DNA from 3 places in the Rossellomorea oryzaecorticis genome. Region 1 is predicted to be linked to each of the others. Evidence: riboswitches for the same ligand, from Rfam matches in the RefSeq annotation. Region 1 holds a riboswitch; each other region holds the start of a gene.
What was found. Region 1 has a riboswitch for cyclic di-GMP ahead of ACKA06_RS19790 (S-layer homology domain-containing protein). Riboswitches for the same ligand answer to the same signal wherever they lie in the genome.
Positions count from the first base shown of each region.

Region 2: another riboswitch for cyclic di-GMP. It lies ahead of ACKA06_RS13280 (anti-repressor SinI family protein); the one in region 1 lies ahead of ACKA06_RS19790 (S-layer homology domain-containing protein).
Region 3: another riboswitch for cyclic di-GMP. It lies ahead of folE (GTP cyclohydrolase I FolE); the one in region 1 lies ahead of ACKA06_RS19790 (S-layer homology domain-containing protein).

Region 1 is NZ_JBJOSA010000028.1:2,609-12,942, reverse strand. Features, by position in the region: gene ACKA06_RS19805 (pullulanase) at 1-1,192, shown strand, start outside; gene ACKA06_RS19800 (sigma-70 family RNA polymerase sigma factor) at 1,805-2,284, opposite strand; gene ACKA06_RS19795 (S-layer homology domain-containing protein) at 2,522-3,844, shown strand; cyclic di-GMP riboswitch class I at 4,155-4,240, shown strand; gene ACKA06_RS19790 (S-layer homology domain-containing protein) at 4,667-6,250, shown strand; gene ACKA06_RS19785 (Ig-like domain-containing protein) at 6,247-6,777, shown strand; gene ACKA06_RS19780 (DUF4282 domain-containing protein) at 6,867-7,142, opposite strand; gene ACKA06_RS19775 (CalY family protein) at 7,553-8,149, shown strand; gene tapA (amyloid fiber anchoring/assembly protein TapA) at 8,155-9,135, shown strand; gene sipW (signal peptidase I SipW) at 9,158-9,736, shown strand; gene ACKA06_RS19760 (hypothetical protein) at 9,856-10,281, shown strand.
Region 2 is NZ_JBJOSA010000010.1:113,770-124,103, forward strand. Features, by position in the region: gene fabZ (3-hydroxyacyl-ACP dehydratase FabZ) at 46-480, shown strand; gene ACKA06_RS13255 (hypothetical protein) at 902-1,213, shown strand; gene ACKA06_RS13260 (hypothetical protein) at 1,472-1,861, shown strand; gene ACKA06_RS13265 (class D sortase) at 2,073-2,675, opposite strand; gene ACKA06_RS13270 (helix-turn-helix domain-containing protein) at 2,668-2,997, opposite strand; gene ACKA06_RS13275 (LPXTG cell wall anchor domain-containing protein) at 3,242-3,985, shown strand; cyclic di-GMP riboswitch class I at 4,381-4,495, shown strand; gene ACKA06_RS13280 (anti-repressor SinI family protein) at 4,529-4,660, shown strand; gene ACKA06_RS13285 (helix-turn-helix domain-containing protein) at 4,692-5,012, opposite strand; gene ACKA06_RS13290 (YwpF-like family protein) at 5,107-5,547, opposite strand; gene ACKA06_RS13295 (single-stranded DNA-binding protein) at 5,810-6,199, shown strand; gene ACKA06_RS13300 (hypothetical protein) at 6,218-6,391, shown strand; gene ACKA06_RS13305 (DEAD/DEAH box helicase) at 6,869-9,700, opposite strand; gene ACKA06_RS13310 (SWIM zinc finger family protein) at 9,693-10,334, opposite strand, start outside.
Region 3 is NZ_JBJOSA010000003.1:284,312-294,645, reverse strand. Features, by position in the region: gene ACKA06_RS05660 (sensor domain-containing protein) at 1-1,024, shown strand, start outside; gene ACKA06_RS05655 (PilZ domain-containing protein) at 1,021-1,377, shown strand; cyclic di-GMP riboswitch class I at 1,388-1,473, shown strand; gene folE (GTP cyclohydrolase I FolE) at 1,586-2,155, shown strand; gene ACKA06_RS05645 (6-carboxytetrahydropterin synthase) at 2,170-3,003, shown strand; gene ACKA06_RS05640 (SDR family oxidoreductase) at 2,993-3,694, shown strand; gene ACKA06_RS05635 (ATP-binding protein) at 3,706-4,641, shown strand; gene ACKA06_RS05630 (alpha/beta hydrolase) at 4,698-5,786, shown strand; gene ACKA06_RS05625 (methyl-accepting chemotaxis protein) at 5,783-7,345, shown strand; gene ACKA06_RS05620 (STAS domain-containing protein) at 7,359-7,679, shown strand; gene ACKA06_RS05615 (PP2C family protein-serine/threonine phosphatase) at 7,686-8,522, shown strand; gene ACKA06_RS05610 (flagellar assembly protein A) at 8,538-10,334, shown strand, end outside.

The DNA of each region.
Region 1 (10,334 bases):
GGTGCAGAATGCTTATGACGCAGCCGCTTCCGTCAACCCTGACGCATTATTCATCGGGGAAGGCTGGAGAACGTTTGCCGGCCATCTTTCTGACCCTGACCTCATAGGAATGGGTGCCGATCAGGACTGGATGGACAAAACCGATGATGTCGGTGTCTTCTCCGATGAAATCCGGAACGAATTGAAATCCGGTTTTGGATCGGAAGGAGAACCGCGCTTCATCACAGGCGGCGCACGCGATATCAACACGATTTTCAACAACATCAAAGGCCAGCCGGGCAACACGGCCGATGATGATCCGGGCGATATGGTCCAATACATCGCAGCACATGACAACCTGCCGCTGTATGATGTCATCGCGCAGTCGATCAAGAAAGATCCGGCCATCCAGGAGAACAACCTGGAAATTCACAAACGTGTCCGTCTCGGGAACTCCATGATCCTGACGTCACAGGGAACGGCTTTCCTTCATGCCGGTCAGGAATACGGCCGAACGAAGCAGTGGTTCGGTGAAGGGGTGCCTGAACAGAAATATCATGAGCTAAAGGATGAGGACGGCAATCCGTTCGGATACTTTATCCATGATTCCTATGATTCTTCGGATGCGATCAATAAGTTTGATTGGGAGAAGGCGACGAACAAGAAGGAATTCGCCGTGAACTCAACGACGAGGAAGTATACTGAAGGCTTGATCAAACTTAGAAGATCGACAAATGCCTTCCGACTTGGTGAAAAAGAACTCGTTGATCAGAACGTAACACTGATGGACATCCCGGAAATCAAGGATGAGGATTTGATGCTGGCATATAAAAACGTCTCAACCGATGACACCGGCACGTACTATGTGTTCGTCAACGCCGACGACAAGAAACGCACACTGTCCATCGGGGGCTACGACCTCAGGGGTGCGAAAGTGTTAGTCGATGACGACGAAGCGGGAGTCAAACAGGTTAAACACAGATCTGGATTTAAATTGAAGAAAGACACCTTGACGATTGATCCGTTGACTACTGTAATCATCAAAGTGGAACAAAAAGGAAAGGCAAAAGGTAAGTCAAAAGATAAACCGGATAAGCAGAATGACATTCAACTTCCGCCTCAAGAACTGAAGTATTCAAAAAAAGTGAACTCATGGCTGCAGAGGAATACGGAATCCTTAACGCAAAAATTACGGAACATTTGCACCGGGTGAAAAATTGACCCGAACGCAAGCAGTCATCTTGTCTGATATGCTGAATTAATACATGCCCCTCCTTAATTGATATTAAGGAGGGATTTTTTTATGTAAGTTTTTGTCGCCAAAAAAAGTGTTATCAGGTCCAATTTTATACAAATTCTATCATTGCAAGAATATATAGTAATGGTAAGGCTTATTCTTTTAAGAATAAATCATATTTTTCATTATTAATTATGATACTATACAAAAACAGGCTATTTGGTGTGGTTCTTTCTATCTATTTTTTAAAGGTTTAATGTTTAGTAAGTAGTAATTACCTTCAGATTTTTTGCTAGATACAGTAAAGAATTATAAAAGGGGGTTAGGAAATAATGAAAAAGATTCTACCTAAACTCAGACTTAAATGGCATTCCCTGAGGATCCTCTACAATCAAGCACTCTTAGAAAGTTGTCTGGATAATCAGCTGCAAAAGCAATTAAAGCAAAAAATTTCTTATCATGAATTGAAAATTTTAGACCTTATGAATAAGAGAGCTTCAATTTAGTTCTTGCTATCTATGAATATTAAAGAACGTCAAAGAGACTCCTGCGTAATAGACTGTGCAGGAGCTTTTGTAATGGTCAAATTCATAATGAATTATCTAGTATTTTCGCTTTCGCCCCATATCTCCATTTCTTAACCGCAGAGGTAGATACGTTTTCCAGAGTGGCGATTTCCTGAATTGTAAGCATATGCAGAAAAGTATAGATAACCCACTTTTTCTGATTTTCAGTAAGATTAGTACAGTAGGAGAGTATCTGTTCTTTAGGAAAATAATCTTCTTTGCAATCATCTTGAATCTGTTCCCAAAACTCCTCCTTTTGATATACATTCCGATCCGCATGGCGGTGGTAAGTTGTCATTTCAGTCATGATCCTGCCCTTAATATAAGAAAAAGCAAATGCAGGGAAAGCCCCTTTTTCAGTATCGAATTTCTCATAGGCTTCCCAAAGGGCAATCAACCCCGTCTGATAAAATTCTTCTTTGTTCCTGTAAATGTTGAGAGAGTAGATGATTTTATGAATCATATTTTCGTATTGTTTTTGGACCGTATCAAATGAATCCAAACGTGCCTTCCTTCTGATCAGCGCGCCTTTCTATGAATTACCGGTAGCTTAACCTTATTAGGAATGCAGAACGTCGGCAAAAAGGGAAAAAGGATGTTTTAACAGGAGAAACTATGTGTTTTCAGAAAGGCAAATCCCTATATAAAAGAAGAAAAAAAGGTATTTACCTAGAAATGAAATAACAATAGAAGCATAACTGCTTTCAATTGTGTATATGTATAACTTGGAGGTGTACATATGAAGTTTATAAAAACGATAGTGATCACAGCGGCTTTACTCTTATTCCTTACACCATTCGCCCAGGCCGCAGCTTTGAAAGATATTCAGGAAGGGCAGAGTTTTTACAAGGAAATCTCTTATCTGCTGAACGAGGGCATCATATCGGGCTACATAGATGGAACGTTTAAACCGGGTGAGAAAGTGACAAGGGCAGCCGCTGCAGCCATGATTGGCCGCTCTCTTGGTTTTGAAGGGGTTCAGAGGGAGAGCTCATTTAACGATGTGGCAAAAGAAAGCTTTGCATCGGGTTATATTGAAGAAGCGGTGGAGAAGAATATCATCAAAGGGTACACGGATGGGACTTTTCGCCCGAATGATATTGTCACCCGGGGGCAAATGGCTATTTTTATCAGCAGGGCCTTCCAGCTTAAAGAGACAAAAGACATCCAGTTTTTTGATGTTTCAAAGAGCATGGCGGCCTATCCTTCAATTGGAAAGATTCTTTCGGCAGGAATCACGAATGGATACAGCGACTGGACCTTCCGTCCAAATAAAGAGCTGACGCGGGCAGAGTTTTCAGCCTTCCTGGCGAGGGGACTAAATGAAGAATTTAAGGTAACGCTGCCTGTGATTGAACCAATCAACGTAGACTATAAAATTTCTGGCGGGGAAATCGAAGCGAATCATCATAATGGGAAGCTCTTCGTCCTAAAACCCTCCCAGCAAATTCATTTAAACAAATTAAATAATGAGACCGACCGGGTATTGATCGATAGCAGTGTATTAAAATTTGAAGATCAAAATACAATTTCTGCAGTCAAACCGGGAGTGGGCTATATAACGATTATTCCCCGTGGATACAGCTGGGAAAAAGCCTATACGTATGAAGTACTCGTCGGGGAGAGAGAGGATGTAACAAAGTCGGTGATCAATTCGCATTTTATCGAATTAGCCAATGATGGCTACCTGAATGGATGTGAGTTCTCTGTAGATCAGGTGCGAACAGAGAATGTAACACAATATTTTTCAACAACGCCGAAATGGAGCGGGTATTACGAGGGTGGTTATGGAAGGTCGTATAACGGATGCATTTATTTCGGTTCCGACAGCAGTCCGGAATCCCCTATTGGTGCCATCGTGATGGAAGGCAGTAAAATAAATAAGATCCCCGGACAAATCAAACAAGTAATAGGGAAGCCTGATTACGAGGGATACAGTGAAATGGATGGATTGTGGACTATGTACTACCGCTTAAAGAATGGATATGAGTTATTTTTCAGTTTTAAAGATCCGTCTTCTAAACTGATGAATGTACTTTATAAGGATAAATCACTGGATTAAGTGGAGAGCAAGGAACGAATAGTCGTTTCTTGCTCTTTTTATGAATTAATATTTTGTCAAAAAATGTTGTCGATAAATGATTGTCGTAAATTATAGAATTTTCTGAAATATATGTGTAAAATATAGGTAAATAGTAAGGAGTGGAGGTAGTTAACCGATGCCGATGTACTATATGAAGGAAATATGGACTCCATTAAAGTTAATAGGAATCAAGTTTTACAAAAGTGAAAGCGGCAGCCTATATATAAAAGTGTTACAGCAGCCGAGAAAGCGGATATTCGGCTAGAAGCAAATGACAAGTTGATGGAGCGTGCGAGAAAGGCAAAACCATTGAAAAGTGGTGGCGCAAAACTATAGGGGCTTCCGTCCATAAGACGATGCTTGCCAGTTGCCGAATACGTCCTATTTTTACATATCGGGAAGACGATAAACCTTGAGTTATGAAGGTTTTTTATTTTGTCTTTTTTATAATTGACGTACACTATTTCTATACTTTATAGGCTGAAATTACCAAAAACACCACGGTAATTTTAGCTTATTTTTATGATAAAATTACCAATGGTGTAACATTCCAGATTAGTAAAATACATAAAAAAGGCTGTTTTCTAAAAGATTGTTGCTTTCCGTAAATAGGCTTGCAACCTGAATGCAGATTGAGGACGTGCTCTTTTCGAACTCAAGTTTAAACTAGATACGGACGGTCAACCCAAAAATACCCAAGTTTCGGTATTTTCTTGTCTGTATAGCAACAAATTATGCGAAAAGAGCCTAAAAAAACAACTAATCTTACATCTAGAATACTACATAAAGGAGAGAGAAAAAATGGGTCAATATTCTAAACGATTACGTAAGTTCTTGTCTGCGGCAGCAATAGCAGCGACTATAACGGCAGCCGTTCCGACAGCTTCGGCATTTACATTTAAAGATGTATCTGTAAGATATGAACTTGCTGTTGATTATCTTGTGAGGGAAGACATTACAAACGGTCTTTCTGAATCGAAGTTCGGCATAACTGAACAGATCAAGCGTGCTGATGCAGCTGTCATGATTGCCAGAGCTTTAAATTTATTAGGGGAACAGGCACCTGATGCAGGGTTCAATGATGTCCCTGAACGTGCCAAAGACGCAGTTAATATTTTAAAGCAGCAAGGGATCATCAATGGGAAAACATCAACTCGTTTCGGTGCAGATGATACCTTAACCCGTGGGGAAATGGCTATTATCATTGCCAGAGCCTATCAACTAAAAGGAGAAGCGGGTGTCCCGTTCGTTGATGTGAACAACCGGTATATGCCATTTGTAAAGGCGCTCATCGCCAATGATATTACACAGGGAAAGACTGCGACATTATTCGGAACTGACCAGGAGATCACACGTGGTGAGTTTGCGCTTTTCATTTTTCGTTCAGAGTCCCCATATAATCCTGTATTCATTAAAGTGATTGAACCGGAAGATATTACAGCCCGTACCTATATGGACGTGTCCCTTCCAAACGTCACCCTCCTTATGCGGGGAAATAATCTTGAAGAAAGATCGGTCGGCTGGGAAATGATTGATTACAGCGAACCTGGAGAATATATTCTTCATGGGGATATCAATGGAACAGACCTGAAAACATCTTTAAAATTAACCATTGAAACGACTCCTGAGGCAATCAACGCCCAAAAAGCGGACGATATAATAGCATCTTTACCTGAAACAATTACGTTGGAAGATGAAGAAAAAATAAAAGAAGCAAGATACCTCGTGGATGAAGTGCTGCAAAGAGGAAGTAAAGATATGATTAAAAATCTTTCGGTCCTCGAAAAAGCAGAACATTCCATTAAACTTCTCTATGCAATTGAGGATGCTGAAGAAGTGATTGCGGCATTGCCGGATACCATCACTATGAAAGATAAAGAAAGTGTGGAAGCTGCCCGTGAAAAGGTCGATTCCGTTCTCAGCATGGATGCTGAAGCCGCAATCTCCAATATCAAAAAACTGGAAAAAGCAGAACGTACGCTTCTTCTGACGGGTCTTATTAACGAAGCAGAAAAAGCAATTGAAGTGATCTCAAATCCGGTCACTCTTGATGATGCAGAAGCGATCGAAACGGCAAGGGCTAAAGTAGATGAGGTCCTGAAAGTGGATCCAGAAGCAACTATTAAAGGAATTGAACATCTGGATGAAGCTGAATCCGAAATCGTGATTCTGAAAGCTGTGTATCAAGCGGAAGAAGCGATTGCTGCTCTCCCTGATACCATTACTTTAGATCATCGCTCTGCTGTGGATGCAGCACGTGAAAAGGTAGAAGCTGCATTAGCACTTGATGAAAACCTTGCAATTAATGGGCTTGGTAAACTTGAAGCAGCAGAGGGACGCATCCAAGAATTGCTTATCGAATCTGCACAAGTCATGCAAAAATGAATACAAATAAAACCTACCAACTATCAGCAGTGATCACACCGGAGGAAGCTGCCGGAGGACTTAATGTGACTTGGACTTCAGATAACCCTGCTGTAGCAACTGTGGATGAAACCGGTCTGGTTACTTCCCATGAAGAAGGATCCGCAGTCATCACAGCAACGCTTTCAAATGGAAATACTGCAGAAACCGTAATTGAGGTCTCTGACAGACCGATGCTTACATTTGGTCACGGCACCAGCCAAATCAACAACGTTATTAAAAGCTTGAGCACTTCCTTTAATAATATGAGCGAGAACACTGTGATTGTAAAGAAAGTTGAGATTTTTGAAGGAACGACGAAAAAATCAGAGTATAGTCAGGCAGATCTCAACAATGCCGGAATCGATACAGAAATTTCTCAATACGAGAAGTTTGGAATAAGTATCACCTATAATTATGGCGGCTTGTTGGCTTCGAATGGAGTTTACGTTAAATACACTGTTCAATCCGGCCAGGGTACGTATGAATTTAAGTCCGTTATAAAATAGAAGAATAATAGAAAAACCCCTTCTTTTTTCGAGAAGGGGTTTTTGGCTATCATATGTATAAAATAAAGAATAATAGCGGTAATGTTGGATTAAGCTCCCATCCGTTCTTTCGTGCTGTTTTCCTTGATGGTTTGAAGAGCCTCATGCATCTTAAATAATACGATAAGAAGTTCACAATAAATACGTGTGAGAAGCGGATCGATCACAATGGTAAGTAATCCCCCGAAGATCTGGATTCCACCGCTTGCTGCTCCTGAAATAATCATAATAAGACCGGAAATAACTGAAATAACCACGCCTACCCAAAAGATCGCCTTAATGATCGTGGGCGTGATCATCTTATTGAAGTTTAGAAATTGATCCATGTTTGTCACCTCCTTTTATAGGCATAGGGATATATAACTATATAAGTAGGTTAGGAACAAGACTATTTTAACTTTTAAGGGTTATTAAGTTAAATGCATATAATATTGGAATTTGAAGGTGTATAGATGGAGGGGGAGTTAATGCATATAAGTTAACCGTATAATTGTGCTGATTTGTATTTTATAATGAACAAAATGTTCTTAATAATTTACAAAATAATAAGAATAATAGAGATAAATTGAGAAAACGAACGATAAATGTTCTTTTTAACGAATAAACGGCTGTATTTAAGGTTTTTCAAGTTGTGACATTTGTCTTATACTTCAAGTGTAAGGTTCGCTAAAGAGAACAAAACAAACTCTAGATCGAACCAAAAAAACTAAGGGTGAAAACAAGGAGGAATTCGGAAATGGGTATTAAGCAAAAATTAGGTTTAGGCGTAGCATCAGCAGCACTAGGGTTAGCTTTGGTTGGGGGAGGTACATATGCTTACTTTAGTGATAGTGTAGATACTAACGCTACCTTCGCAGCAGGTACTTTGGATTTGAATGCAGCACCTACTGAAATTATAAATGTTTCAAATATAAAACCAGGGGATACAATGTTGCGTTCATTTCAATTAAAAAATGATGGAAGCTTAGGTATTGACTCTATTAAATTGGCTACTTCCTATACAGTTAGCGATGCAAATGGTAATAATGGTAACGATGACCTAGGGGATCATATAAGAGTGAACTTCTTAATTAATGCAGATAAATTAGATGCACCTATCTTTAGTACAACACTATCAGACTTACAATCCATGTCACCTGATGTTATTGAAGGTCATATCTTCTCACCTTGGTTCGAAAGAATTGGAGGGAACCTTGCTTCTGGTACATCGGATACACTTTATGTTCAATATGAATTTGTTGACAGTGGTACAGAACAAAATCAATTCCAAGGTGATTCTTTACAACTTAAATGGACATTTGAAGGTAAACAGGGTGAAGGCGTAGCGCGATAAAAAAATTGGAGAAAGGTGGGGATTCTCCCACCTTTCTTATCATAATTAGTACAATAAAAATTAGTTTTCTGAAGAAGATAAAACAATTTATCTTCTTCAAAAGATTAAATTTTTTTACGTATCCAAAGGATGTGATCCCCATAAGATTCCCAAGAACTAGAAAACATAAAACCCCATTCAAAAAGTGGAAGTTGCTCTGTCAATTAATGGCCATCTGGTATGCAACTACCATAACTAGCTCTTTCTTAGATGGAAGTACGGGTGCATATTTTAACGATCAGGATCAAGTATCCGGTGTTATTACTACCGGCACATGGAGCAGTTGGGATAAAAGCTCTTTAAGCTTCCCGAATAAAGATCACGAAAGATCAGTCGAAGCTTGTACCGCGACAGAGATTTCTGTGAGTATTAAAAACACAGGAAGTACAATGGAAGGTCCTACAGAATATGCGGTATACTATGCAGCTAGTGGAAATCCTATGAACGGAAACAGCATTTTCAATGGAAACATTCAGCCGATAGATGGAGATAGTACAACTACTCTAAGTTTGTCTGTCAATGAGCCAGGAAACTACAAATTCAAAGCCTTACAACGCCCTGGGCACGGAAACAAAGAAGACACCCGACACGAATTATGGAGCGAAACCATCACGATCACTTGTGTACAAGAGACACTAAAAGACGAGGGTAAAGGCGGAGGAAAAACCAAGCCAGAACCTCCAAAGAAAAATGATAAACAAGAAGAGCAGGAAGTAACAGTTCCTAAGGAAAAATCACCAGAGCAGAGTAAAGAGGAAAATAAAGAACAACCGGCACCACCTGTAGAAGAGAAGCCAGCCCCTGAAGAACCCCCAGCTCCAGCAGAGCCTGAACCAGAGCCGGCTAAAGAAACAGAAGCTAAAACGGCAAGTGAACCAAAAACTGCACCGCCAGTTGAGAAAGAAGAGCCTGTAGACTCTACCCCGGATGATAAAGAGCAACCATAATAGAAAGGTAAGGGAGATACCAATGAAATTAAAATTAGTGAAAAAAATAGTAAGTACCAGTATTACAGTGATTTTGTACGCTGTTCTGTTCATGATGATCTTCGTAGTCGTCTCATCTAAAGCTGCCGGCGGCGAACCTCAGTTCTTCGGGTATCAAATAAAAACGGTTTTGTCTGGTTCGATGGAGCCGGGCATCCAGACTGGATCGATCATCGCAGTGAAGCCTGGAGGCGATATGACCCGCTTCAAGGAAGGGGATGTCATCACGTTCAAAGAGAAAGAAGACATTCTCATCACCCACAGAGTCCTGGAAGTGATCAAGAACGGGGAACACGTCATGTATAAGACAAAAGGTGATAACAATGATGCGCCTGACCTTGAGCCGGTACTATCCGAGAACGTCGTTGCTGAATATAAAGGGTTTACCGTTCCATTCATTGGATATTTCATGAACTTCATGAACTCGAAGAATGGTGCATTGATGTTCATTATACCTGGTATCCTGCTCATCCTATATTCAGGCTTTACAATTTGGAAAGCCATCTCCACCATCGATCTCTCATCAAAAAAGGATGAAACGATCGAAAAGAATATTTCTTAAATGTTATCCCAAGCCTTTACACTGTCTGGTGTAGAGGCTTTTTTATGAAAATATGTATTAATTATCTGATAGAATGTGAGAAGAGCTGTTTGAAAATTTTAGTGAAAAGGAAGAAGCTGATGAAAAAATCAATCCCTGCTGTATCTATAATTATATTAATAATTACCCTCTTATTAATTTTATCTAACCATTTAAAGTCTCAGCAAGAACACACATTAGATTCATACTCAAGGTTTCTTAAGGAGCTTGAAATCCATACTCACGTGACAGAACAATATAGTAAGAAGCAAATCACAAAGGACTATTATAATACAAGTTCGGAATATATTAAATTAGCCTTTGACCAATTATACTTTGTGGTTGAAGCAAATTATCCCTCTAAACTAAATAGAGAAAAAGAGCATCTTCATCATTTGTTCAGTCAATATTGGGAAGCACAGGCACAGTATGCAGTCAGTGAACAAAAGGAGCTGGAAAGAAATAGACGGTACTTAAACGAAACGTATGAAGACTTTGTGGAGTTTAGTGAGGAATTAAGAAACTAGTACGTTAAGGTTGGGTGCAATAAATTCTAATAGACCAGTTGTAACAGAATTCC
Region 2 (10,334 bases), on a different contig from region 1:
ATGTACAATGAAGGAAGGTTGTATATAACAGGAGGTACATAATCAATGCTTGATATCAACGAAATCAAAGACATCATCCCTCACCGTTATCCATTCTTGCTCGTGGACCGGATCACAGAGGTCGAAGAAGGCAAGAAAGCGGTCGGTATTAAAAATGTAACCGCCAATGAAGAGTTCTTCAACGGGCACTTCCCTGATTACCCGGTCATGCCAGGCGTTCTCATTGTGGAGGCACTTGCACAAGTCGGAGCGGTTGCCATGCTTAAAAAAGAAGACAACCGCGGCCGCCTCGCATTCTTCACAGGCATCGACAAATGTCGTTTCAAACGCCAGGTCAAACCAGGCGACCAGCTCAAACTCGAAGTCGAAATGATCCGCTTCAAAGGAGCAATCGGCAAAGGAAAAGGCCTAGCCACAGTAGACGGCGAAGTCGCATGCGAACTCGAAATGATGTTCGCACTTGGAGCTAAAGAAGAATAAATGGATGGAACCAGTTCTGATGTGATTTTTGAATCACAGAAGGGCTGGTTTTTATTGTTTCTATAATCACTTCAAGTTGGTTGGTTTGTAACTATCCCAATTTTTTAACCGGACCCAGCGTTGATTGGAGTGGAAGACGAAGACTCCTGCGGGAAAAGTAGCTAATGTGAGACCCCGCAGGCGAAGCCGAGGAGGCTCACAAGCTGCCCGCGGAAAGCGAAGTCTTCCACGGAAATCAAAAGCGGTATTAACAGCCCTATATATGACTACATCCCGAAAGTAACAACCCCAACCACAAAAATCCCACAAACAAATCCAAAAATCCATGCAAAAAAACCAAACTTCAGGGAAAGCTAACCACGAAAGACCACATACCGCGGTCTTACACAAAAACAACCAACAACAGAAAGGAGCCAACATCATGAGCAAAAAATTACTCTCAATCCTAAGCGGATCAGCACTTGCAGCTATGCTGTTAGTCGGGTGTAACGCAAACGACCAGGAGCCTCCTCCAGAAGACAATAATGTCGAAGACAACGGGAACGTCGACGAAGATGGCGATATCGATGATAACGACATGAATGACAACGATATGAACGACGAGAACTACCCTGAGTCAGAAGATAAGAACACGCCGAATGACAAAGATGCAACAAAGGACAACAACACACCTGAAGAAGATGCTATTGAAGATGACATCGATATGAATGATAAGGATAATAAGGACGAGTAATACCTTTAAAAGCAGAGATGGTTCGGACTGTCTCTGTTTTTTATTATTTTGTTATAATGAATAAGATAAAGGTTGATGTAGGTTAAAATTGCGTGTCTTTACGTAATATTGTAAAATTTAAATATAAGCAAAGCAAAAAGTAAACATATTCTTTTATTACCATATTTTACAGATGTGCATCATCTATTTATAAAAATACTGTTATGGTATAGTAACATTAATAAGAATTGTTTACCAAGTTAGGGGGTACTTTACTTCATGTTAAAAAATTTACCATCGGGTACAAAAATAAGTATAACCCGTTCTATAAAGACATCATTTGAACACTACATGGCTTCGATTCAATGGGAAGAAGACAAATTCGATATAGAAGATTTTATTAAAGACTGGCGATCATACATAACTGAAAATGCTTCATGGTATAAAAGCCTAGATGAGGAAATAAAAAACGACCCTGAATTTCATCAGGATTTAGCTTTAAAAATCAATCAGACGATTGAAAAAGTACTTTCTGAAACACCAACCGAGGACCAAATAAAAGAAATTGAAGAACTTCAGCAAGGTCAAGGGACGGATTATGACTTTTCCTGTAAAGCAGAAGCAAGATTTCTTTTGGAGAAGTTAGAGAACTCTTCAAAAAAAAACTAAGTTATTCTCAAGGGCCGTCACTGGAAGATTATAAACTTGCCCAGATATTATATTACCAAACTTTTAATGAAGAATTACCTGACAGAGACTATAGGCGGGTGGACATTGATTTTATTATCGAAGAACTTATAAATACCCATTATTCAGATCAGTCCCCCTTTTACAGCGATATTATCCATTAAAACTCCTGACTCAAGTGAGCAGGAGCTTTTTAATGGAGTCTTTTTGCTTCAATGATGTATCTTTCTGAGGAAGGTCCTATAATATTGAATGGGTAACAAGTTGATAAAGTGAGAATTTCTTGAGGGTTTGTTGATCGGATTACAGTTAGGTCATGTTCATCAACCACATACATATTGAAAATCTCATACCTGTAAGTCCCTAATTTTAACACAATTGATAAAGTGTCCCCATTTTCCAATTCACCAATATTCCTGAATACAGAGTCGCGATGTCCTGCAAGGAAAATTTGGTCATTTTGTTCAGGAAGCTTTGTAGAGGAGTGATGACCGACTCCTTTTTTTAACTCGTCAGCGTTTGTTCCCTCAATGATGGGAAGTTCTTTCTTTAATTTAGGAATGTTTAGTATCCCGATTGTATCCCCTTTTTCAAATTCATAATTTACTGTCCTTGGTTGGATAGAAACGGAATCAACTGATTCGTTTGGCTCATCCTCTTTGATCGCCTCTTTTGCTTGCGCTAATGCCTCTTTTTCTTCGTATTTATGTATTTCAATTTCTTTCACAGAATACATAATCATTCCAAATCCTACTGTGAATAAAAGTAGAACCAATATCATTAGTAGTTTATTCATCGATTTTTTTCATCCTTTTATATTGGAAAAAAGACAAAAACTCATGAAATTCTTCTTTTGTTAAGCCTTGATCGATTGCCTCCTCCAACGGTTCTATCCATTCTTCGTCTAATGTAATTTCATGCTTGCCAAAAGAAATGATGGATTCAAGGGGAACCTGTAATGTAACAGCTAATTTTTTCAGAACTTTAATTGAAGGGTTTTTTTGTAATCCACGTTCAATCGAACTAATATAGGATTTTGAAACTTGAGATAGATGTGCCAGTTCATTAATAGTTAAATTTAAATTTGTGCGGAGTTCTTTAATTCGGTCACCAACCATATATACTCTCACCCTTAACACTTTTAATTCATTATATAGAACAAAAGCAAATAAATAAAATTTGAAATAGTTAGAAAAATAAAGATAATAAGAGTATTAAAGAGTCTGTTGTTCTTTATTAAGAAAAAATGATATATTTTCAATTTTAATAAAACCTTATAATAATCTATAATGAACAAAAGTTGTTCACTAAAGAGAACGAAGGAGTTTTGCACCGGGTAAATTGTGTACTAGGAGGAAGGCTATGAGGAATAAAGTTTATATTAGTGCTCTCATAATTCTTTTAATGATTGTAACAAGCAGTCAACCAGTCAGTGCATCTAAAGTTGGGAATATTATTCTTCATCCATCTGATAAATTCTTATTTAAGATTAATAACATGAAACCCGGAGATTGGGCTGAACGAACCTTGTCAATAGAAAACGCGGGAAATGAATCTATAGATTATTCTTTGCGGGTCGTCAATAAATCAAGTCATAACAAGCTTTTTAACGAGCTGGAACTTGAAGTACTTTCAGAAAACTCAGAATCACTATTTAATGATAAACTACGTAACTTTAAAGGTTTCCTGCCTAAGCATTTATTGAAATCCGATTCCGACACATTGAACTTTATGGTAAAAATGCCATATGAATTAGGAAACGAGTATCAGGGAACATCAGCTCATTTTGAAATTATCATAATAGCCGAATTAGATGACCCCGCCACACCGGATGACGACTCCAAAGACGATGATGGTACTCCAGAACATCCAGATTCTGATGATCCAAATACAGACGATAACGACCAGCCTGGTAAAATAACTCCTGATCGTACTCAAGTGAATCCTGATGTTAATAGATCAGCCTCGCCCGTATCATCACAGGGACCTAAACTTCCGAATACTGCTACGAATCTGTTTAATATTTTATTTCTAGGTATTGGCTGTTTGATAACAGGAATAATGATTTTATTAATAAAAAGGAACCTCCAGGGTAAAAAAGAATGATGGGAAGGAAGATGAAGAGGAATGTATAAAAAGATATGCAATCGTTGCACCCGTAATTCTTTTAGCAGTTCTGAATCAGGTGAGTGGATTTGTCCTTCATGCGGAAACGACCTTACCCAGTTACCTCTCTATGGGGTGACATTTCAAAAGTCCTTGTCTGATGGAAAACGTCAGAGAGAAAAAATAATCGGGAGGTATAAACAATCAAGTGAAAATCTGCAAGGAATTCGACAAATACCTTTATAAAATCCGGTAAAAGAGAAATTTTACTGTTTAATTTGTCATAAACTGGTTATAAGTGGAAGAAAAAAGAGTTAATTAAATTATCAGAAAAGACAAAAAACAACAAAACATTTTATTTGTTCTAGGTATAATAGACTCAGGACAAAGGATACATCAGACAAGGGCAAACCTATTGAAAGATAGGGACGCAAAGTCACAGATCTACCGTATGCTGCATGTACATAGTGGAAAGTGATGCGGGAATACAATGATGGCTGGGCTGCCTGAAATACTGTTTTGTATTTTAGGAGGGTATGTAAGGTGAACAAAGAACTTGATTTAGAATGGGTGGAACTAATCAAAGAAGCATTGTCTGCAGGGATATCCAAGGAAGAGATTCGGGACTATTTACAAAACAAAACAAAGAGAAAAACGGAATACGAAGCAGTATGATAAGAAAAGTCTTGCAGCTCGCTGCAAGACTTTATTTGTTGCCCAATTTCCATTTATTAAATTCAATAAACTCCCGGAATTGTTCTTTTGTAATACCGGAATCCATTGCTTCCTCTGCGATTTTGATCCATTCGCGGTCAACAGAATTATTTTCTGATTCATCATGCAACAACGCGTCCATTGAAATCCCCAATGCGGCAGAGACTTTTTCCAAGAACTGAATGGATGGGTTCTGTTGAATGTTTCGCTCAATCGAGCTCAGATATGACTTGGCAACCCCAGCTTTTTCAGCCAGTTCCGTCATAGACATTCGTTTTTCCTGTCTATATTTCTTGACTCTTTCCCCGATCATGGTGGACACCTGCCTATAAAATCGTTTCGATACTTATATTATATCAAACAGTCAACGGCTACTCTATAAGAAGTTTACATATTGTTGTGAAAAATTAGACGCTTGGTTTTGAAGTAACAGGCAGACGCGGTTTCGATACCATTTTTTCTCGGAATTCCTTCACCAGTTCATCCCCGGTATATCCTTTTTGCAATAAGTCATCCAATAATAATTCCGCATATTCATTGCGCTGTTTCTTCAATTTACCCTCAAATAAAACACTCATCCGGCCGTTCATTTTTTTAATACCGCGAATGGATGTCATGAAAGCAGCGGGATCGTTCGCCTTGTTTGAAATGACAACCTGGATTTCCAGATCACCCTTTTGCTGCTGAGCCTTCTGGAAAAACTCAAGATATTTTTGAGACATATATGTTTCCACTAGCCACGTACTCTTCCCATCCTCTTTATTGATGATAAGACCGTCCTCAATATCAAAATCCTGGAGTTCATCATTATCCACTACCTGCAGTGAAATCACTTTAAAGGTTTTCATGAACGAACATCTCCTATGATTAGGGTTTAATTATAAAAATTATATCACAGCGGTAAAAGAATCCCTAATAAGTAAATTGTGCTAAAAAAAGTGGATTTACGATTTTTGGTGTTATTTTGCTTCAGAAATGGCAAATCTCCCTAGGTGAATTTAGTGAATTCAGCTCTGATTCGGCTATGAATTTATGAAATTCCCGATTTTACACCCGTGGATTGGTGAGTGTAAGATGAGATCATTCCAGAAGAGAGGGGGTAGAACAAAAGTGATCAATCAAGTCACCCTGGTGGGCAGGCTGACCAAGGATCCCGAAGCAAGGAAAACGATGGAAGGCCGGTCGGTCCTGAGTGTAACAGTCGCCGTCAACCGCCAGTTTAAAAACCAGCAGGGGCAGGTGGAAACGGATTTCGTCATGTGCAAGATATGGAACAAGGCGGCAGATAACACGGAGAAATACTGCCGGAAAGGATCCGTCGTCGGCATCACCGGCCGAATCCAGACGCGTAATTATGAGAATGATCAAGGTAAACGGGTTTATGTTACTGAGGTAGTAGCTGATTCCATCCGGTTCATGGATCCTAGGCCTGCGGCTGACCGGGAACAGCAGTATTCTGAGAAACCGCCGGAGAAAGAACCTGTCGAACTGCCATTTTAAAAGAAGGGAGGGGACCCATTGGCAACCCTGCAAACGCTGGAACAGCGAATCGATCGACTTGAAAAATTGAACGAAGAACTGATCAAGAAAGTGGCCCGCACTAATGTCGAAAACTTCTATCTTTCACAACGGGTAACTGCACTGGAACAAGGGTTTGAATACCCGAATCCTGCCCTCAAGACCACATCTTAAGGAACCCCGAATGCATTCCTCATCTTAGAAACCTTCATACGAAAAAACACTATTTAAACGTTTTATCCAACCTGTAAGTCTTGTCTCAATGTCCAATTTTCATCATGTCTCCGCGGCATCCCTCTAACATACCTCGTTAGAAATAGAAGATTGTAAGTAGCAGTGAAGTAGTTTTGTACGTTCCCCAATATGTCTTCATGTAGGGTCGGTTTCCGTTGGAGCCGGCTGTTTTTTTGTCGTTTTAAGAACTGAACGTTGCTCGTTGATTTCCGCTCCAGGCACTCGCTTTCCGCGGGCGGTCGGGAGCCTCCTCGGCGTTTCACGCCTGTGGGGTCTCCCTTGACTCGCTTTTCCCGCAGGAGTCGAGTGCCTGGAGCTCCAATCAACTAAGTAGTAGTTACTTGGACACCAGCATCCATAACAACAAAACAACAACAAAAAAACCCCTTCCTGCAATGAAAGGGGGGCATACATAATCTATTCCAACACCAATAACGATTCCAAATCCTGATCGTACAATTCTGTGACCCATTGGTCGCTTCTGATGATTTCGTCGTTCAGGGCCTGTTTCTTTTCGAGCATGGCATCGATTTTTTCTTCAAGTGTCCCAGATGACACCAGCTTATGAACATGGACGAAGCGTTTTTGTCCGATCCGGTAGGCACGGTCGGTGGCTTGGTTTTCGACGGCAGGGTTCCACCAGCGGTCGTAGTGGACGACGTGGTTGGCGGCGGTCAGGTTCAAGCCGGTTCCGCCAGCCTTCAATGATAGAAGGAAGACCGGGAAATCGCCGTTTTGGAAGCGGTCGACGAGTTCGTCGCGCTTGGCTTTGGCCATGCTTCCGTTCAAGAATGGGACGTCAACGCCGAATTCCTTTTTCATGACTTCCTGGATCATTTCGCCCATGGAGATATACTGAGTGAAAATCAACGTGCCCTCACCTGATTCAAGGGCCGCTTCCACAATATCCTTCAGCTTCTGCATCTTTTCGGAACGGGTCAGGATCGAACGGGGATCCGGTTCCTTCAGATATAAAGCAGGATGATTGCATAGCTGCTTCAATTGGTTCAGCATCTGCAAAATCAATCCCTTGCGCTCGAAACCGCTCAGCGTTTCGACTTTCATTAATGTTTCCTGAACAAGCTGTTCGTAAAGCGCGGCCTGTTCAGCGGTCAGGCTGCAATATTCCTTCTGTTCGATCTTCTCGGGAAGATTAAGCTCAACTTCGGGATCCTTCTTCGTCCTGCGCAGCAGGAACGGCTTGATTTTTGCCTGAAGCTCGCGGACTTTCTCTTGGGATTCGTCTTTCTCAATCGGCGCGATATAGTTTTTCTGATACTGTGTAAAGCCGCCGAGATAGCCGTGGTTCAGGAAATCAAAGATCGACCACAGTTCGGACAAACGGTTTTCCATAGGAGTTCCTGTCAAAGCGATATGATGTTTTCCGTTAAGCTTTCGAATTGCTCGGGACTGCTTCGTGTTCGCATTCTTGATATTCTGTGCTTCATCCAGGGAAATAGAGCTCCACTCAACACCTGACAACTCGTCAAAATCAATATGCGACAGCCCGTAGGAGGTCAGCACGATATCCATGCCGGAAATCCGCTCGGTAAACTTCTCTTCTTTCGCACGGGAAGAACCGTAATGGAGGTGGACTTTCAAATCGGGTGCGAACTTCTCGATCTCACGCTGCCAGTTCCCAAGCACTGACGTCGGCGCGATGATCAACGCAGGGGTCTCCGGCTTTTCTTCACTCTTCACATGAAGAAGGTAAGTGATGAGCTGGACTGTTTTCCCGAGCCCCATATCATCGGCAAGGCACGCCCCAAAGCTGAACTTCCGCAGGAACAGCATCCAGCTCATGCCGAGCTGCTGATACGGCCGGAGCTCACCATGAAATAAATCAGGCGTTTCCACCAGTGGGATTGACGATACATTCGTCAGCTGACTCACCAGTTTTTTTAATGAACGGTTCAGTTCGAGCTGGATGCGCGCGTATTTATACTGATCATACTCGTCGTCTTCCGCATCCAAAGCTCCGTCTTCTTCATCCCGCGGAACAAGCTCCTGCTCAAGCATATCCTGGATCGAGATACCTTCCTGTTTTGCCTTTGTCATCATCTGCTGGATTCGGCGGATCATCGCAGGATCAAGCTTCATCCACTGACCGCGGACCTTCACGAGTCTTCTCTGGTCATCTACGAGCTTATTAAAATCATCCTCCGATAAATTGACCCCGTTCATCGACAGACGCCAGTCGAAATCGAGCATCGCGTTCAAGCCAACAAAAGAAGGGCGGTAGCTCGTATCGGTGTTCTTGAGCTTTGCCTTCACAAGCACCTGCGCATCCTTCATCGCTTCCCACCAGGACGGCAGGAGGATCTCGATATCAAGGTCAATCAACTTTTCACTCAAAACAGACAGGAAATCCCACGCATCGTGTTCGCTGAGTGAATCGGTCAGCGTACCATCACTCTCACGGAGCATCGGAATCATCTTCAGCCAGCGTTCCTGTTCTTCTTTTACCTGAGGGAGATAGGGTTTCCAACCTGCCGGAACCGTATCTTCCGTCAGCGAAATCACGCGTTTTTCCCTCTTACGGTCGCGAAGAATCGTTTCAAGCTGCCATGTTTCATCTTCATCAAGCGGTTCCGAAATCCGCAGTCCGATTGAAAACGGCAGTTCTTCATCTTCTTCACCGCGGATCCACTCGCTCCAGCGCTTTTCGTCAAAATAAGCATGCAGTTCCTCGGAGGTGAGCGTACTCTCCTTCAGCTTCTGAATCCTCTTCATCGCTTCCGAACCGCCCGCAGCCATCGCTTCATTCAGCGACCCTTCAAACCATTGCTGCGTTAAAGCGGCGAGGGACGGGCCTTCAGGGAGGTCCTGCTGCCAGAAGTCTTCGTTGAAATTTTCCCAGACTTCATCCGGGATATGGAACTGCATCCCCGTTTCCTGCCATTCATCAAAGCGGGGGAGCCAGCGTCCGGCTTCGATTGCTTCATAGAGAACCGGGGCAATCGCATTGCAGGCCTGGCCGGTTTCATCCCAGTCCCACTCGACCATCCCGCTGAAATGCTCCAGCGCGAGTAAGGTGAGGAGTTCCCACTGAGACACGACAACCCCGCCATCTGCCATCCGGTCTTGAAGCAGCGTCCCGTAATGGGTATCCTCATGCCAAAGGAACAGCTGACTTTTCCACTGGGAAGGATGAAGCTCTTCACCCTCGCCGTTTTCGGCAGTCAGGAAGAATCGGTCGCCATATTTAGTTGCGTCTACATTGATCTTCACGGAAGACAATTTAAGCATCGATCAACTTACCCTTTCTGCACTCTTCTTGGAACGCACGTAATCTCTTATATTTTTCAAGGATGTAAGGGAGGTAGTCATCCCACTTATCCGTTTGCTTCAGCTTCTTATAGATCGTCCGGATTTTCTTCATATAGCGGACCGCATACTTGTAACTGTCGCGGTTCTTCTGCTCGATCATATCGATGACACCGTTATAGTAGACCGGCAGTGCAAGCTCAGGGGACTCCTTATACACCTGGCTGAGGCCCATATTTTCCATCTCGCCTACGGAGTAGCCCATATACTTCTGCAGCTCCACCCATTCGCGATGGGATTTTGAACTCAGCAGGAACTCCGAGTAGCTGTAATAGCTGAACGGCAGCATCGCCAGGAGAAGTTCCCGCAAGAATACAGGGTCTCGCTCCATCAGCCACTCCGTCGGCAGCTTGCGCACAAACCAGCGCACAAAGCTTGATGCCTCATAATGACTTTTTTCTTCGATATAGGAAGGGAGTCTTACCAAGATTGCCTTTAAAAGGAGCAGCAGACCTTCATATCGCTTGGAAAGAACAAATTTCACCAGCCAGAACTCGGAATAAGAGACAAGCTCCGTCCCGATCCTTTCCACGGTTTCCTCAGCTTTATCCAAATC
Region 3 (10,334 bases), on a different contig from region 1:
CGATGTACTTGCCTCCTATTCCCCTCTTTATGATGAATCGGGCAATTGGGGCGGAGCGGTCATCATCTATAAAGATGTGACCTTGCAGAAGAAAATACAGGACCAGCTGAAGGAAAGTGAAGAGAAATACCGGCTGATCGCCGAACATTCTTCCGATCTGATTAAAGTCCTGGACCTTGAGGGCAACGTCCTTTATGCATCACCTTCCCACCAGCACATCCTGGATATCGACCCAGATCATTATCTGAACAAGTCATTCAAATGTTTTCTTCATCAGGAAGATATGTATAAAATAGATTGGTTGATCAATAAAATCATCCAGTCAGAAGAGTCCGCCTCCATCGAGATCAGGGCCGCCAAAAAAAGCGGGGAATGGGTCTGGATTGATTCCGTCGGGACACCGATATTTGATGAAGAGGGGAAAATTGTCAGTATCATCACAGAAGGGCGAGATATTTCCGAGCGTAAATTGTATGAAGAAAAGCTGAGGAAGCTTGCTCTTTACGATCACCTGACCGGACTCCCAAACCGTACGTTGTTCATAACCGAATTGAAAAAAGCCATGGACGAAGCGATCAGGACGCAAACGAAACTTGCCGTCCTTTTCATGGATCTGGATAAATTCAAGAAGGTAAATGACACAATGGGGCACGATGTCGGGGATCAATTACTCATTCGGTTTGCAGCTAAGGTAACATCGTGCTTGAGGGAAGATGATGTGCTGGCCAGGTTTGCAGGCGATGAATTCGTTTTGTTGATTCCCGGGTTGAAGGAGGAAGAGGAGGTAGTGTCAATTGCACAGCGGATCATCGAATCCCTACAGGAGGAATGGGAAATCGAGAAGCGTGTGTTCACCACCACTTCTTCAATCGGCATCAATTTTTATCCGCCGTATAAGCAAAGTTATAAAGATATCATTAAATACGCCGATGAAGCCCTGTATAAAGCAAAAGAAAACGGAAGAAATCATTTTCATATTTACAATTTTGAAGGAATAGCCGATACTAGGAGTATATGCCTATGATGTATAAAAGGGAGGAAGCATACCGCTATACGTTTCCACAGCCGGTTCCGTGTTCGTTCTCCATTGTCGGGGTCGAGCATATTCGCATCAACACAGGCAAAGGGGAAGGAGAACTGATTGACATCAGTCCCAAAGGGTGTAAGCTGAGTACCCTGTTTGATATCCCCGTCCATCAGGAAGTCAGTGTCCAGATGGAATTCATCCTTTACACTGAACGCTTGATCGTTCCGGGCATCCTGGTATGGCAGAGGATTCACGGACAAGGCTTCCATTACGGGGTCGAATTTACCGGTGATGAGAATCTTAGTACATCGATCACGGAAGACCTTAAACAGTTAGTCAAACAACAATAAAAAAGAATACCTTCGATAATGGCAAACTTACTGAAAAGTAAGGACGCAAAGCTACGGGTCTAAGGCTGTACCAGCTACGATCGCCGGGTTACCGAAAAGGATTGGAGAAGCGATGGGAAGAGTAGTGAAAAATGCTACTCTTATTCAAGCAGACCCGCCAACCTTTTTGGCGGGTCTTTTTGTATTCAGAAACTAGGAGGAATGAACCATGACAATCGAAATGCAAACAGGATTATTAGAGGATCACGTACGGGCGATTCTGGAATTGCTCGGGGAAGATACAACGCGTGAAGGACTTCTTGATACGCCGAAACGTGTAGCGAAAATGTACAGGGAAGTGTTCGAAGGAGTCGGTGTCGATCCCGAAATCGCCTTGACGACTACGTTCGAAGAAGAATACGAGGGAATGGTCGTGGTAAAAGACATCAATTACTACACATTCTGCGAACATCACCTCATCCCATTTTTCGGAAAGGCGCACATCGGCTACATCCCGAATGGAAGAGTCGTCGGCTTAAGCAAGTTTGCAAGACTGGTAGAACTGATCTCCAAACGTCCGCAGGTACAGGAGCGGATGACGCAGCAAATGGCCGACGCCATCATGAACGTCCTTCAGCCGGAAGGCGTCATCGTCAGTGTGGAAGGGCAGCATCTATGCATGTGTGCAAGGGGAGTGAAGAAACCGGGAAGTTCGACGGTCACGACGATCAAGAAAGGCTCGTTCAAGGAGAACACGGCTTTGGTGGATGAGTTTGAACGGGCTTTGGCAAGGGATTAAAAGGAGGGTGTTAAATGCTTTATCTATCCAGAAAAATGTACTTTTCAGCACTCCATTCCTACAGAGTGGAAGAGTGGAGCGATGAATGGAATCAGCAGGTATTCGGTCCGTGCAGCAACCCGAACGGCCACGGACATGAATATACACTTGAAGTGATGGTGAAAGGGAAGCTCAACCGTGACTCCGGTATCGTCGTAAACATTACGGATATTGACAAAGTGGTCAAATCCTTTGTGGCGGAAAACCTCGACGGCAAGTTTTTGAATAAAGAGAACGATTACTTTAAAGACAACATCCCGACTACTGAGAATATCGCAGACTATTTGTGGAAGGGGTTGGATGGGAAAATCGATCACTGCCAGCTTCACAAAATTCGTCTCCATGAAAATAACTTTTTATATTCCGAGAAGGAGGATGGACAAATGGTCCGGTTAACACGCAAATATCATTTCTGTACGGCACACCGCCTGCACAGCGAGCAACTGAGCAGCGAAGAAAACCAGGAAATCTTCGGGAAGTGCAACAATCCATACGGCCACGGCCATAATTATTATCTTGAAGTCACTGTAAGTGGGAAGCCTGATCCCGTTACAGGGATGATTGCGAATCTGGCAGATATCGATGCAGTGGTAGAGAAAGAAATCATGAAGAAATTCGATCACAAGCACCTGAATTTAGACACAGAAGAGTTTAAGCATCTCAATCCGACCTCTGAGAATGTAGCCGTCGTTATCTGGGACCTGCTCTCTCCCAACCTATCAAATCTGTTTAAAATCGGTCTTTATGAAACGGAAAAGAACTACTTCGAGTATTACGGACCACAAGAGGATATTCAGTATGGAGCATAATAGTCGGTTAAGTGGAAAAACGATTGTCATCACAGGGGCCAGCAAGGGGATTGGCCATGAAACGGCTCTGCTTCTTGAAAAAGAGGGGGCGAATCTTGTACTCGGGAGCCGTAGCTATCAAGAAGAAAGAAGAGGAAATGTACTCGAACTTCCTCTTGACGTATCGGATGAACAATCCGTCCGTGATTTTGTCAGGAAGGCAATCGGGCAGTTTGGCAGCATTGACGTCTTGATCAACAGTGCCGGAGTTGGCGTATTTGAAAGTATCCTTGATTCCTCAGTTGAAGCGTTTGATCAAATGATATCGACCAATCTGCGCGGTGCATATCTTACTTCTAAATATATTGGAAAACACATGTTGGAGAAGAAAAGGGGCCACATCCTCAACCTGGTATCCGTAGCCGGAACAACGGCGCTTCCAGGCTGCGGCGGATATTCTGCATCTAAATTCGGTCTCCTCGGTTTAACCAAAGTCATGCAGGCAGAATGGAGACAGCATGGTGTACAGGTAACGGCTGTAATCCCGGGAGCCGTCAGTAGCAGCTTTTGGGAAAAAATCGAGCTGAAACCTGATCTTGAAGCCATGATCCCGACTAAAACGGTGGCGAACCATTTGCTCGCTTTAATCACCCAGCCCGTGGGCGCCTATGTGGATGAAATCACGATCATGCCGCCGCTCGGCATTCTTTAGGGGGAGCGATCATGAGACGGCTGTTAGAAAAAGTTTTCAAAGACCCATTACAAGAAAAAAAGGCCCCGTCTCTTCCCTTGGATCTGACGTATAAAGAGGTTAACTACCGGACGAAGAGGGGATTTCTTGCCAAGAAACTTTGTCATTACACAGGACTCGAGGCGGCGGAAGGCGATGAAGTGTTTTACTCTTCCCTTGCCTGTTCGGTATGTGAGGAGAACAGCGAAGATCACGAATTTTACCTTTTCCTGAGCGAACGGATGCTGACGTGGGCAAAAGAAGGGCTTGATATCCGGGAGCGCACACTGAAGATGAACATTAAAACTGAGATCCAAAACGCCATGTTAAAAGCATATGAGATATTCAAAGAAGAACTGTTTGCTTCAGAAAAGAACGCCCCGGCAACGAAATCTCCGGAATGGGAAAAATGGAAAGTGTACAGGGATGTCATCATGGCCTCTACTCAAGGAAAATTCCTTCTTATTTCAGAACAGGAACTGATCGGATTCAAACAAGGCAGGGTATTCTGCGAAGGAGAGATCAAACAGCTTTCCGACATCCCGGACTGCCGCCACAAGGCAAAGGACAGCCTCGAAGCCATGGGCTACGACGATTCAACCACCATGGGATGGCTCCTCGTGCTCTCCGAAGCAATTACGAACACGATCAAACATGGGGAAGAAGGCAGGATGACACTGATCGAGGACAAGGATCAAAACGAAATCCGATTCATCATCGAGGACCGCGGACCCGGTTTCTCACTAAAGGAACTGCCGAAAACGACACTGCTCGCCGGTTATTCAACAAAGAAATCAATGGGTCAGGGGTTTACTTTGATGATGAAAATGTCAAAGCAGGTTTCTTTATATACGACATCAGAAGGCTCGACGATCATTCTGTCTTTTAACAGGGAGGAACCTTCAGGCAAACTGAACAAGACGGGATAAGCACCTATGCCTATCCATCTTCCTATAAATCTTTTTAGTAAAAGGAGTGGACACACTTGAAAAAAATGGACCCGGCTGTCATCTCAAAAAACATAAACCGAACCATAAAAACAGCAAGGTTATTTGATGTCTTCTGGGAAAGGTGGATTGTCCACGGTTTGGATAGAGTCGACTTGGAAAAGGCACGCCCTCACCTTCATTCCCTTGAAGAGTGGCAAATGACATGGGCGAAGTTTGCGAAAGAAAAAGAGTATATGGCCAGAGAATTGGAAAGGGAGCATCGTTACGGTGAAGCAGAAGAAGCATACCGCCAAACAGCCCTCTATTACAATCTCAATTACTGGATTGATCCTATGTACTCAAAGAAGAAAATCAGCTGGTATAAAAAATGCCTCCAGTTCATGAATAAAGCAGATTCCCTGTCGGACATCCCGACAACTTATAAGACACTGGTCCTTCAGGATCAGAGTTTTTGCTCAGGACGGATCAGGATCCCTGAGAATCCTGCAGGCGTCATCATCATCGTCAATCCGATCGACTCATCCAAGGAAGAACTCTATACGTACGAAATGGATTTTGTGCAAAAAGGATTCATCACCATGAGCTTCGACGGTCCCGGACAGGGAGAGACATTTCTGTTGAATGACGTGATTGGGACAAGGGTAAGATGGGAAAGTTTTATCCATCACGTGATCGACTTTGCAAAAGGAACCTATCCTGATCTTCCGGTTCATTTATTCGGGACAAGCCTTGCAGCTTCATGGGTGCTTTACGGAAGCTCGAATAAGAACGTGGATAAGTCAGTTGCGATCAGTCCGGCGGTGGAGTTGGAGCGAATGAATATGCCGGGGTATTTCTTAAGCAGAATTGATTGCTCCTGCTCATTGAAGTCTGATGAAGTTCCAATTCCTGAATTCAAAGAAATTGAATATGCGGCACCGGTCTTCATTTTTTATGGTAGAAAAGATGGGATGATTGTTAATGAAGAAATGTACCGTCTTTATGAAACGATTACATCGGAAAAGCAAATGAAGGAATATGAAGAGGAAGGGCATGTCTGCAATTTCAAACTAAAGGAAATAAGGGAACTCACAATTGAGTGGTTTACCGGACAACAGCAACTTGAAGGAGAGTACAGACAGTGAAAGGGAATTATCGAACATTACGGAAGCAGTTTATCATAGGGGTGCTGTCCGTCCTATTTATCACTGCTATTATTTCAGGGGCCGTTCAGCTTTATTTTATGAACGATCAGATTGAAACCCAGACGAATCACCAGGCAGAAACCCTGGCAGAAAATGTGCTCAGGGGAATTAATCAAACAGACCTTGCAACAGAGAATATAGAGCATCAGATTGATCTAAAACTAGTATCACATGCTAAGCATATTGCAGATCTATTGGACAGGAAAAAAGCAGAAGATATTACTCAGAAAGAACTTACCGAAATTAGGGACAAATTAAACTTATCAGGAATTACCATTTTTAAAGAGAAGAATAATGATGTTACCGGCGTTGTCGGAACGGACAAAAATGAAATTGGCTTTAGTTTCAAAGAATTCGGTTATTACGAAGTGGCCAAAACTTTATTATCCGGAAAAGAGCCTAAATTACCGATCACGACTTATTCAGATGCTCAGACAATAATTTTGCCGATATCACAATCTGCTTCAAATTCGGAAAAACCTACATTCTATAAATATGCCTATTACGTGGCTGCAGGTACAGATTATATGATTAATCCTTATATAGAAGCTAACGAAGTTTATGAATACACAGAAACAGCCGGGACTGCCGCCACTCTAGCTAAGTTAGTGAAAGAGAATGATATTTTAGACGAAATAGCTATTTTAAATCCCGAGGTTTATAAAAATCCTTCATTAGCAGAGAAGCTTTATCCTCCCTTGAAGAAAATCGAAGCAGGAAAGTTCAACTATATTTCTGAAAAAGATAAAAAACTACTAACGGGAGAAAAGGTTGAAAAATCGACTTACGTGGAGAAGGTAAAGGGGAAAAAGGTATACAAAATGTTCTTCCCGATAGATGAAAGCAAAGCCATCTATATCGCCCTCGACTACGACAAAATGAGCGGACCGCTTTACCGCCATTCTATCATTCTCATTATTTCAGGTCTTGCGTCGCTGGTCGTGCTATTCCTACTGACTGCCAGGTTCTTCAACCGTATCTATGAAAACCTTCAAAAAATTAAATTACAAATCACTTCCCTTGAAGAAGGTGATTTGACCGTGAAGAGTGAGATCAGGGACGGCAGTGAACTCGAGGTCCTTTCGCAAAGCACAAACCGGATGATGGATCAATTAAATACATTGATTACCGACACCCAGGAACAGGCAATCAAGGCTCAGCGCCTGTCTGTCATCCTTGAGTCGGAAGCATCCGATTCCGTTGAAAAGATGTATACCCTCTCGACGGAAGCGACGATCAAGTCGAGAGAGCAGCTCAATGAAATAACGAGCTTTCTCGATGAAATTTCAGATGTGATGAAAATGAACTCGCATCAAGAAACCGATGACGTACTTGCCAAAGTAAATACGCTCAAGCAAATTGCAAAAGACAGGACGGCTGCCACGACGGATACGACCATTACGCTTTCCGATCTTGTTCAGTCCCTCCACGAACAGGCGAGGGAATTGTCTGACATATCCAGGACGCTGCTTGCCTATATCGGTAAATTCAAATTGTAAGGAGGAGATGCTTGTGAACGGATTACACATCACAAAAGAAGTGAACGAATCGACAACCACTTTGAACTTGCGCGGCATACTGGATATTTCGACGACAGGCTCGATCGATCCATACCTCGAAGAATTGGAAACGGTCGATCTCCTGGTCATCGATTTCAGCGGATTGGATTTCATCGACTCCACGGGGATAGGCTCTATCATGAATGCGATTTACCTGTCACAGGAAAAAGAGTTCACTCTGCGGCTTCAAGGCGTGAATGACCTCACGCATCAGGTGTTCGAAATGGTCGGCCTGTATCGGATTCTCGATGCCCTTCAAGGGGAGGTCATTTAGTTGTATATGGATAAACTATCAATCTCTCATGAAAATAACGCGCATGATGCCGTGGACCGCACGTTTCAGCGGGAAATCAACTTGGCCCGGAACATCCAATCCACGCTCCTGAATGGGGATATTCCTTCTTTTGAAGGAGGGGAAGTGGTCGGCTCAACGCTCCCTGCCAGGCTGATCGGCGGGGATTATTATGATTTTTATCCCCTTTTGAACGGGAAAATCCGCATCGTCATCGGGGATGTCATGGGGAAGGGAATCCCTGCAGCGATGCTGATGATCCTCACCCGCGGCGCTTTCAGGAGTGCAGCCGAAAGCACGAAGGGACCGGGCGATAATCTCACGGCTATGAACCAGGCAATCTACAAGGATCTGCGCGCATTGAAGTCATTTGTCACCTTATTTTGCGCAGATTGGGATCCGAACACCGGGACGCTCACCTACGCGAATGCCGGTCATAATATTCCGTTATGGGTAAGCGATAAAACGAAGGAAGTCTCAGAACTCCCTAAAGCGAAGGGGATCATGGTAGGCGGTCTTCCGAACCAGGTGTATCAAGAAGAATCGATCAAACTCGGCGAAAATGACACCATCTTCTTTTACACAGACGGTATCGTGGAAGCTCAGAATGAAAGCAGCGAGCAGTATCGGCTTGAACGATTGATCGACACGTTAACCGAGAACCGGGAAAAACCCGCAGGTGAGCTGGAGAAAAGCGTGATGGAATCGATTCATCAGTTTACCGCTGGGGCACCGCAAAAAGATGATATCACAATGGTGATCTTAAAAGTGACGGATGAAAAATCGGACATTTCCAGTCTGAATTCACCTGTATTGAATGGATAAATAGGGGGTGGTTTTTTGCGAAAAGTAGTTTCAAAAGGGAAAAATATAAGAGAGGCCATCTCCATTGGACTCGAACTGCTGGATGCGACGAAACAGGAAGTAGATATTGAAATACTGCAGCAGGAAACGAAAGGATTCATGGGCATCCGGGGAAAGCAGGCGGTCGTCCAATTAACGAGGGTTGAGTCCATTGAAGCCAAGGAAGAAACCGATGTATTCAATGAGCTTGAAAAAATGATCGAGGAAGACCAGACCGAATTGCCGAAGCTTGATACATATAAAATAAAACAACCTCAAGTTGAATCTTTGGCAGGAAAGGTATGGGTGGAAAACGGCAGACTTCAATGCAAATCTTCTCCCAGTCATTTTCCGATGGTCACCATCGGGGAAGGCATACAATTTTATAAAAATAATCAGCTCGTCAAAGAGAAAACCGTCATCGTCTCTGAATTAGACGTATATGATCTGAAGGTTAAACATGAGGAAAGGGAAACCAGATGGTCGGTCAAAATGGATTTGAATAAATTAAAGGTGGAAGTGAAGGTCGATCCAGGGTATACCATTACAAGATTTGTCCCTGATACAGAAGCCGGTCACAATATAGAACTTCGGGTAGAGGAAAAGAAAGAGGTCGTCAACACCCTGCGGTATTCAGACTTAATGAAGAAACTTGAAAATTTGCGGGTCATCCATGGGTTTTATCAGGATGAAATCGTGAAAGCCACTCAGACGGAAAGTGAGGGGATATTCCTCATAGCGGAAGGAATCAAAGCGCAACCGGGAAAAGACGGCTGGGTTGAATTAAAAGTGAATATTGACGATATAAATGAAGGACCTAAGGAGACATCAGGCGGCCGGGTGGATTTCCGTGAAACCAAGACGCTTCCGAATGTGGAAAGGGGGCAGGTGGTAGCCGTTATCCATCCTCCTGAACCTGGGAAAATGGGATATACAGTGACCAATGAACCGCTGCCGGCGAAGCAGACGCATCCTGTTATCGTTCGTACCGGCAATGGGGTGAGTGTGGTTGATGATAAAATAGTCGCGACGGAATCCGGCCGCCCTCAGGTTGAAGAACGTGGGAAACTGGTCAAGGTGGCGATCCTGCCGAAACTTGTCCATGAAGGGAATGTCAATTTGGCAACGGGTAATATCAGGTTCAAGGGAGATGTGGAAATTGTCGGCGAAGTCGATGAACGGATGGTCGTTGAAGCAGAAGGGGACGTAACGGTCCATAAGACTGTCACAAGCGCTACAATTACATCATCCGGGGCCATCGTCACATATGGCAATATCATCAGCTCCGAAATTTCAGCCGGGAAGAGCAATCTCTTGATCGTCGAACTCGGCCACCTGATCGGTACCCTGCACCGGGATGCAGAACGGATTATCTCCGTCATCAGGCAGCTGACCCTGTCACCAGCATTCAAATCAAGTGACTTCTCGCGAGGAGGACTTCAGCCGCTCATACGCATCCTGCTCGAAAAGAAATTCAAGGATTTCCAGACTCAGGCCAAAAGATATGTCGAAGTGGTGCGCAAAGGTGAAGATTATCTGTTGGAGGATGATTGGAGACAGGTATCCGTCTCGCTGACACATTTGTTCCTGTCAATTACCAACGAAGTGACTTCCCTTGAAAGAATAAAAGATTTATCGATGAAAATGAAAGAACTTCACGAACAAAGCGAGACCCCGGTGGAGCCAGATTCATATATCACAGTCCCGAATGCACTCAACAGCAAAATGTACTGCAGCGGAAACATACTTGTGCTGGGCCAGGGAGCCGTCAATACGAAAATCCATTCCGGAGGC